2 regions of the Kineococcus sp. NPDC059986 genome follow, and region 2 is predicted to be linked to the other one. Evidence: riboswitches for the same ligand, from Rfam matches in the RefSeq annotation. Region 2 holds a riboswitch; the other holds the start of a gene.
What was found. A riboswitch is a leader RNA that binds a small molecule or an ion and turns the genes downstream of it on or off. The one in region 2 is predicted to bind glycine.
Positions count from the first base shown of each region.

Region 1 (4,703 bases), on a different contig from region 2:
ACAGCGGGAGCAGCGCCGGCGGGGCCGCGATGCCCGGACCCTGACCCGACGCCCGGGCGACGGAGTCGTCGAGCCGGAGGGGCACCCAGCCGCCGGGGCCGACCGTGGGCGAGCTGGTCCGGAACGTCGTCCGCACGGGGTCGACCCCGTCGACGGCGCGCCACCAGGCGCGAGCGGCACGGGGGATGAGCAGACCCATCTGCCGTTCCACCGCGTCGAGCTGGGCGTCGTCCACGCCGGGGCGCAACCGCGTCGCGATGTCGGCGCCGGACCGGGTCCAGTGGGCGCGCAGCCGCTGCACGAGCGCCGTGATCCGGTCGGCTTCGGGGTCGACGGGAACGGCGAGACGGCCGGACGCCGGCGGTGCCGCGGCGCGGGCGGGGCGGACGACGCGCGCGTCGGCGGGAGCGGACCCGGAGAGGGGGGTGTTGGACGACGTCACGAGACCTCCTTGGACCCGCAGCGTGCGCGGGGAGAGCGGGGGCGGCACCAACAGGACGATCGAACGCACAGCCCGTCGTTCGACGGTAGACGGAGAGCGATCTTCCTGCACGTTCTGACGTCTAGAACTGCGGCCCGGTTCCGCCCGGACCGGCCAGGACCGCGTCGAGCAACGTGTCGAACTGCGCCGCAAGGGTTTTGGCTGTGCGGGTCTTGAGCGTGTGCAGGGGGACGCCGGCCCCCTGGGACTGAGGGACGGACACGCGGTCGGGCAACGGCTCCAGGACGAGGTTGCCGAACAGGCCCCGCAGCTCCTCGAACCGGAAGCGCTGTTCGCCCGAGCGCTGCGTGAAGCGGTTCACGACGATCCCCACGATGCGCGGACCGGAGCGCAGCGCACGGACCTCGCGCACGGTGCGGTCGACCGCCGCGACCGAGAACCGGCTCGCGTCCGAGACGACGAGCACCGCGTCGGCGGCCCGCCAGGCCGAACGGGTCAGGCCGTTGAGCGAGGGGGGTGTGTCGAGGATCGCCAGGTCGTGGTCGTCGAGCTTGCGCAGCGCGCGCCGCAACGCCTTGAGCTCCTCCTCGTCGGCGTCGGGGGTGTCCCGGCGGGCGGACGCGGCGGACCCGCCGACGACGTCGAGCAGTCCCGGGTGGTCGTCGACCCAGCCGCTGGGCGCGACGGCGTCCTCGGCGACGCTGCGCTTGGGTGAGGCGAGGACGGCGGCGAGGTCGTGCGGGCGCTGCGCGGTGACGTCGAGGCCCGAGGTCGCGTCCGCCTGCGGGTCGAGGTCGACGACGAGGGTGCTGGTCCCGCGGGCCAGGGCGGCCGAGGCGAGCCCGAGCACGACCGAGGTCTTGCCCACACCGCCCTTGGCGCTGCAGACGGCGAGGGTGATCACGGGCACAACCTAGCGTCGGGGCGCCGGCGGTGCCCCACGCCCGGGACGCGGCGGGACCGGACGGTAGACTGCAGGCGAGCCGTTCACCCCGCGAGGGAGAGACTCCGACCCCTGCGGGCCGGGGCGCCGAAGGGGCAACATCCCCGGAACCTCTCAGGCGGAAGGACTTCGTGGGGCAGGCCGCTCTGGAACGTGCCCTTTCGTGGTGCGTGACAGACGGGGAGGTCCGTCCGCGCAACGCCAGACCTCCGGAGCGTCATGACCCCCTCTGTGCCGACCACGCCGTCCGTCCCCGTGGCCACCGAACTCCCCGAGTTCACGCCCGAACCCACCGCCCTGCCGTTCAGCGCCCGCCACATCGGCCCCGACGCGGCAGCCGTGGCCCGCATGCTCGACGTCGTCGGGCTGTCCTCCCTGGACGAGCTCGTCGACCGCGCCGTCCCCGCCGGCATCCGCGACGGCGTCCTGGACCTGCCCGAGGCCCTCGACGAGACCTCGGTGACGGCGGCCCTGCGCGCCCTCGCCGGCCGCAACCGCGTCGTGCCGTCCCTCATCGGCCTCGGGTACCACGGCACCCGCACCCCGGCCGTCGTGCGCCGCAACGTCCTGGAGGACCCGGCCTGGTACACGGCCTACACGCCCTACCAGCCGGAGATCTCCCAGGGCCGGCTCGAGGCGCTGCTGAACTTCCAGACCGCCGTCACCGACCTCACCGGTCTGGACATCGCCAACGCCTCGCTGCTCGACGAGGGCACCGCGGCGGCCGAGGCGATGACGCTGGCGCGCCGCACCTCCAAGGCGCCGAAGGGCGCCGTCTTCGCGGTCGACGCCGACGTCCTGCCGCAGACCCTGGCGGTCCTGCGCACCCGCGCCGTGCCGCTCGGGCTCGACCTGGTCGTGGTCGACCTCGACGCGCCGGACCCGCTCGCGCAGGTCGGTGACGTCTTCGGTCTCCTCGTGCAGTACCCGGGCACGTCGGGCCGGGTCCGCGACCTGGCGGCCGTCGTCGCCGACGCCAAGGCCCGCGGCGCCGTCGCGGTCGCCGCCGCCGACCTGCTGGCCCTCACCGTCCTCGTCCCGCCGGCCGAGTTCGGCGTCGACGTGGCCGTCGGGTCCAGCCAGCGCTTCGGCGTCCCCATGGGCGCCGGCGGCCCGCACGCCGCGTACATGGCCGTCCGCAAGGGCCTCGAGCGCTCGCTGCCGGGCCGCCTCGTGGGCGTCTCGGTCGACGCGGACGGGAACAAGGCCTACCGGCTGGCGCTGCAGACGCGCGAGCAGCACATCCGCCGCGACAAGGCGACGTCGAACATCTGCACCGCCCAGGTGCTCCTGGCCGTCATGGCCGGCTGCTACGCCGTCTGGCACGGGCCGGACGGCCTGCGCGCCATCGGTCTGCAGGTCGCCCGGCGCGCCGCGGCGCTCGCGCAGCAGTTGCGCGACGGCGGCGTCGAGGTCGTGCACGCGGAGTTCTTCGACACGGTCCTGGCCCGCGTGCCCGGCCGTGCGGACGCCGTCGTGGCCGCGGCCCTGGAGGCCGGGGTGAACCTGCGCCGCGTCGACGCCGACCACGTCGGGATGAGCCTCGACGAGACGACGTCGGAGGCGCACGTCGAGGCCGCCCTGCGCGGGTTCGGCCTCGAGCCGGTCGAGGTCGCTGCCGAACCGGCCCTGCCCGCGCACCTGCGCCGCACGTCGGAGTTCCTCACCCACCCGGTGTTCTCCCAGCACCGCTCCGAGACGGCCATGCTGCGCTACCTGAGCCGGTTGTCCGACGCCGACTACGCGCTCGACCGCGGCGCGATCCCGCTGGGGTCGTGCACGATGAAGCTCAACGCGACGACCGAGCTGGAGCCGATCTCCTGGCCGGAGTTCGCCGACCTGCACCCCTACGCCCCGGCCGACCAGCTCGCCGGGACCGCGGAGCTCGTCGCCGACCTCGAGCGCTGGCTCGCGGAGGTCACCGGCTACGACGCCGTCTCGCTGCAGCCCAACGCCGGGTCCCAGGGTGAGTTCGCGGGCCTGCTGGCGATCCGCGCCTTCCACGTCGCCCAGGGGCACGGGGAGCGCACGGTCTGCCTCATCCCCAGCTCCGCCCACGGCACGAACGCCGCCAGCGCGGTCATGGCCGGGCTCAAGGTCGTCGTCGTCGCGTGCGACGAGGCCGGCAACGTGGACCTGGACGACCTGCGCGCCAAGATCAGCCTGCACCAGGACGACCTCGCGGCCCTGATGGTGACCTACCCGTCCACGCACGGTGTGTACGAGGAGTCGATCCGCGAGGTCTGCGCCCTCGTCCACGGCGCCGGCGGCCAGGTGTACGTCGACGGCGCGAACCTCAACGCCCTCGTGGGCCTGGCCCGTCCCGGGAAGTTCGGTGCGGACGTCTCGCACCTGAACCTGCACAAGACGTTCTGCATCCCCCACGGCGGCGGTGGACCGGGCGTCGGCCCCGTCGCGGTCCGCTCGCACCTCGCCCCGTTCCTGCCCTCGACCAGCCCCGACTCCGACGGGGTCGGGATGGTGTCGGCCGCGCCGTTCGGTTCCGCGGGGATCCTGCCGATCCCGTGGGCGTACCTGCGGCTCATGGGCCCGGACGGCCTGCGTGCGGCCACCGTCCAGGCTGTGCTGTCGGCGAACTACGTGGCGGCGCGGCTCTCGGCCGCGTTCCCCGTCCTGTACCGGGGCCCGGGCGGGCTGGTCGCCCACGAGTGCATCCTCGACCTGCGGCCGATGACGAAGGCCACCGGCGTCACGGTCGACGACGTCGCCAAGCGCCTGATCGACCACGGGTTCCACGCCCCGACGATGTCGTTCCCCGTCGTCGGCACGCTCATGGTCGAACCGACCGAGAGCGAGGACCTCGCCGAGCTCGACCGGTTCTGCGACGCCGTGCTCGCCATCGCCGCCGAGGTGCAGGAGATCGCCGACGGCCGCTGGGCCGTGGAGGACTCCCCCCTGCGGCACGCCCCGCACACGGCGGCCTCGCTCGTGGGGGAGTGGAACCACCCGTACACGCGGGCCGAGGCGGTCTACCCGGCCGGGATGGACCCGCGCGGGAAGTACTGGCCGCCGGTGCGCCGCATCGACGGTGCGGCGGGGGACCGCAACCTCGTCTGCTCCTGCCCGCCGCTGTCGGAGTACTGACGGATGCGTAGGATCACCGCCAGGGGGTGATCACCGTGGAGTTCCTGGACGCCTTGCTCGACCGCAGCTGGTTGCTGTGGATCGCGGCCGCGCTCGTCCTGGGAATCCTGGAGATCACCGCGATCGACCTGGTCTTCGCCATGCTCGCCGGCGGCGCCCTCGCGGGCGCCGCCGCCGACGCGTTCGGGCTCGGTTTCGTCTGGCAGGTGCTCC
Region 1 is NZ_JBFBND010000008.1:147,870-152,572, reverse strand. It holds gene AB0637_RS08720 (hypothetical protein) at 1-442, opposite strand, end outside; gene AB0637_RS08715 (ParA family protein) at 564-1,346, opposite strand; glycine riboswitch at 1,430-1,525, shown strand; gene gcvP (aminomethyl-transferring glycine dehydrogenase) at 1,641-4,490, shown strand; gene AB0637_RS08705 (NfeD family protein) at 4,526-4,703, shown strand, end outside.
Region 1: another riboswitch for glycine. It lies ahead of gcvP (aminomethyl-transferring glycine dehydrogenase); the one in region 2 lies ahead of gcvT (glycine cleavage system aminomethyltransferase GcvT).

Region 2 (4,703 bases):
TCGTGGGGATGGCGGCCACGGTGAACTTCAGGTTCGGCGCGGCCTGCTTGATCGTGTCGATGTGCGACAGCGAGTCGATCATCATGCCGACCCGGCCGTTGGTGAACTCCGTCACCTTGTCGGTCTCCTGCAGCGTCAGGGCGCCCGGGGTCACGTCACCCGCGTCGTAGAGGCTCTTGACGAAGTTCGCGGCCGACGTGACCTGCGCGTTGGTGACGTCCGGTTGACCGTCCTTGAGCATGCTGCCGCCGGAGGCCCAGGCCCACGACATGAGGTCGTTCTGGATGCCGTTCGGGTTCTGCGTCGAGAGCGGGATGACCCAGCCCTTCGTCTGGCCGCCCAGGGCGGTGACCTTGCTCGCCGCCGCGGAGAACTGCGAACGCGTCGTGGGCACCGCGCTCACCCCGGCCTTCGCGAGCAGGTCCGTGTTCACGAAGAGCGGGTAGACGAAGTTGACGGCCGGGATCATGTAGGTGGAGCCGTCCTCCTTCACCTGGGCCGCCAGCTGGGAGTCGTCGTAGCCGCTCTCCTTCATCAGGTCGGTGAGGTTCGCGAGGGCGCCCTGCTTCTTCAGGTCGCTGACCCAGGCGCCGTCGAGACCGACCACGTCCGAGAGCGTCCCGGCCGCGGCGTTGGTGAACGTCTGGTCCTGGACGCTGGCGTACGGACCGCTGACGAGCTGCACGTCGATGTTCGAGTGCGTCTTCTCGAAGTCGTCGACCAGACCCTGCAGAGCGCCCTTGGGCAGTTCCGGGTCCCACCACTGCGAGAACTTCAGGGTGACCTTGCCGTCACCGCCACCGCTGCTGCCCGACCCGCAGCCGGTGAGCGCCACCGTCGCGGTCAGTGCGACGACCGCCGCCGTGACCCTCCAACGCCGTCGAGCTCCGTTGCCCACGTCGATCTCCTCGTCGTCGAGTGAAGATGCTGGTACCTGCAGGTTCATGCCGTTCTCTGCTGGTTGTTGGGACGGTAGAGCGGCTCGCTGCGGTCCGTCAAGGCCCTCGGGAACCCTGCGTTGGGCCTGGGTGGCCAGCGGTTTCCTCAGAGGGGCTCTGAGCTGCGGCGATGCGGCCGTGCCCGCTTGTGCGGGAACGTGCGGTATCGGCCTGCAACTTCGTGCCGTCGTGCTAGAACTGCGGCATGTCGACGGGACCCAGCGACGAGGCCACGCGGCGCCAACTGCCCGCGGGCCGCAAGGCCGAGCTCGCCGCCTACGTCGCCGACGTCGGGGAGGCCTCGGTCGCCGCGCTCGCCGACCGCTTCAACGTCTCGGTCGACACGATCCGCCGGGACCTCGACGCCCTCGACGCCGAGGGGCACCTCATCCGCACCCACGGGGGAGCCGTCGGGGTCAGCGCAGCCCCGCGGCCGGAGTTCGAGCTGGACACCCGGATGCGCATGCAGGCGGACGCCAAGGACGCGATCGGAGCGGTCGCCGCGAGCCTGGTGACCGACGGCATGGTCCTCATGATGAACGCGGGCACCACGACCCTGGCCATCGCCCGCCACCTGCGCGACAAGCGCCAGCTCACCATCGCCACGAACAGCCTGCGCCTGCCCGCGGTCCTGTCACCGGACGTGGTCCGGGACCTCTACGTGTTCGGCGGGGCGGTCCGCTTCACGGCCCAGGAGACCGTCGGCCCGGTGGTCCTGCCCGTCGGTGGGCCGGGTCCGGACCTGCGCGTCCAGGCGGACCTGACCTTCGTGGGCGTCGGCTCCGTCACCGCGGACGGCGGCTACTGGACGAGCAACCTCGCCGACGCCGGGATGATGCGGGCGATGATGGACCACTCCGCCACGGTGGCCGTGGTCGCCGACGCCACGAAGTTCGAGCGGCGGCTCTTCGCGCAGGTCGGGGACCTGGCCGCGGCCGACTACCTCATCACCGACACGCCGCCGGGTCCCCCGCTGGCGGGGGCCCTCGCGGAGGCGGGGGTCACGGTGCTCACCCCCGGGTGACGGGTTCGCGCCGGACGGACGCCCCGGACCGCCCGTTGGGCCGGTACCCGGTGCCGCAACAGCCGTCGGGGTGCCGGGTGTGCCACGCTGTCCGGGACAACTGAACACTCGGCCGCTCCGCCCCGGCGGGAGAGCCCCGTCGTCCGCGGCGGGCACCGAAGGAGCAACCACCCCGGAACCTCTCAGGTCCACGTACCGCCACGGGCAGGCCGCTCTGGAAAGCAGGACCGCACGGTCCTCACCGACGGGGAAAGCCGTTGCCGCGCAGTGCGGTGCACCGGCGAAGCTCTCAGGTCCCACGACAGAGGGGGTCAGCTCGGCCGCTCCGTGCGGCCGTGACGAGAGGAGCCCCGTGAGCACCACCAGCCCCGCGCCCGCCGAGACCCCCCTGGCGGCGGCCCACGCCGACCTCGGCGCCTCCTTCACCGACTTCGCCGGCTGGTCCATGCCGGTGCGCTACGCCTCCGACCTCGCCGAGCACGCCGCCGTCCGGTCCACCGCGGGGCTCTTCGACCTCTCGCACATGGGGGAGGTCCGCGTCAGCGGCCCCGAGGCCGGTCGGGCCCTCGACGCCGCCCTCGTGGGCCGCCCCTCGACGATGGCCGTCGGTCGCGCCGCCTACGGGATGGTCGTCGACCACGACGGCGGCATCGTCGACGACCTCGTCACCTACCGGCTCGGCGAGGAGGAGTTCCTCGTCGTCGCCAACGCCGCGAACGTCGAACCCGTGGTCGTGGCCCTGGCCGACCGCGCGCGCCCCTTCGACGCCGTCGTCGCCGACGAGACCGCTCGCTGGGGCCTGGTCGCCGTCCAGGGGCCGGCGTCCGTCGCGATCGTGACCCCCCTGCTCGACCCCGCGTCCGGGGTGGACCTCGCGACGTTGCGCTACTACCGGTCGGTGACCGCCGTGCTCGCCGGGGTCGAGGTCCTGCTGGCCCGCACCGGGTACACGGGCGAGGACGGGTTCGAGGTGTTCGTGCCCGTCGAGCGGACCCGCGAGGTGTGGGACGCCCTGCTCGACGCCACGCGCGCGCACGGCGGGGTCCCGGCCGGCCTGGCCTGCCGCGACACCCTGCGGCTCGAAGCGGGGATGCCCCTGTACGGGCACGAGCTGAGCCGGGACGTCGACCCCTTCGCCGCCGGTCTCGGCCGGGTCGTCGTGCTCGACAAGGAGCCCGGCACGGTCGGCCTGGAGGCCCTGCAGCGCCTCGCCGCGCAGCCGCCCGCCCGCGTCCTCGTCGGCCTGCGCGGAGAGGGCCGTCGCGCCCCCCGCGCGGGGTACGCGGTCGTCGCGGGCGGTCAGCCGGTCGGGGAGGTCACCAGCGGGGCGCTGTCCCCGACCCTGGGCCACCCCGTCGCGATGGCCCACGTCGACGCCGCGCTGGCCGAACCCGGCACCCGCCTCGGCGTCGACGTGCGGGGCACGGAGCTGCCCGTCGAGGTCGTCACCCTGCCCTTCTACCGCCGGGAGCGCTGACCCGTGAGCACCCCGCTGTCGGTCTTCGACATGTTCTCGATCGGCATCGGCCCGTCGAGCTCGCACACCGTCGGCCCCATGCGGGCGGCGCTCGCGTTCGCCGAGCACCTCGAGGCCACCGGGGTGCTGCCCCGCGTCGCGTCGGTGACGGTCGACCTGCACGGGTCGCTGGGTGCGACGGGTCGCGGGCACGGCAGCGACCGCGCCGTCGTGCTGGGCCTGCTGGGGGAACGGCCCGAGCTCGTCGACCCGGACGCCGTCGAGGGGCGACTGGCCTCCGTGCGGGCCGCCGGGACGCTGCCGCTGCTGGGCCGGCACGAGGTCCCCTTCGACCTCGACGCCGACGTCCGCCTCGTCGTGCGCTCACTGCCGGCCCACCCCAACGGCATGGTGTTCACCGCCCGGGACGCCGACGGTGACGTCGTCGCCGAGCGCACGTCGTACTCCGTCGGCGGGGGTTTCGTCCGGGACCACCCCCTGGAACCCGACGCCCCCGTGGTGGGGACGGGGGAGGGGCTTCCGCACCCGTTCTGCACCGGCGCCGAACTCCTCGAGCACTGCCGCAGCACCGGGCTGGGTGTTGCGGACCTGGTGCGCCGCAACGAGGAGAGCCTGCGCCCGGGCGCCGAGGTCGACGCCGGGCTGCTGACGATCTTCGCGGCGATGGCGGCGTGCGTCGACCACGGCCTCGTCACCGACGGCGTCCTGCCCGGCGGGCTCGGCGTCCGTCGCCGTGCGCCGCGCCTGCACGCCCAGCTCCTGGCCGAGGAGGGGAACTCCGCGCAGGACGCCCTGCACGCGATGGACTGGGTGAGCCTGTTCGCCCTCGCCGTCAACGAGGAGAACGCCGCCGGCGGCCGCGTCGTGACGGCACCCACCAACGGTGCGGCGGGGATCGTCCCGGCCGTCCTGCACTTCTACCGCCGCTTCGTGCCCGGGGCCGACGACGCCGGGACCGTCCGGTTCCTGCTCGCGGCCGGCGGCATCGGCATCGTGCTGAAGGAGACCGGGTCGATCTCGGGGGCCGAGGTCGGCTGCCAGGGGGAGGTCGGGTCGGCCAGCGCCATGGCCGCGGCCGGGCTCGCCGCCGTCCTCGGCGCGACGCCCGAGCAGGTCGAGAACGCCGCCGAGATCGCCGTCGAGCACCACCTCGGCCTCACGTGCGACCCCGTCGGCGGGCTCGTGCAGATCCCCTGCATCGAGCGCAACGCCGTCGGGGCGACGACCGCGATCCACGCGGCCCGCACCGCCCTGCGCGGCGACG
Region 2 is NZ_JBFBND010000043.1:17,780-22,482, reverse strand. It holds gene AB0637_RS22065 (sugar ABC transporter substrate-binding protein) at 1-898, opposite strand, end outside; gene AB0637_RS22060 (DeoR/GlpR family DNA-binding transcription regulator) at 1,144-1,962, shown strand; glycine riboswitch at 2,167-2,277, shown strand; gene gcvT (glycine cleavage system aminomethyltransferase GcvT) at 2,315-3,439, shown strand; gene AB0637_RS22050 (L-serine ammonia-lyase) at 3,470-4,703, shown strand, end outside.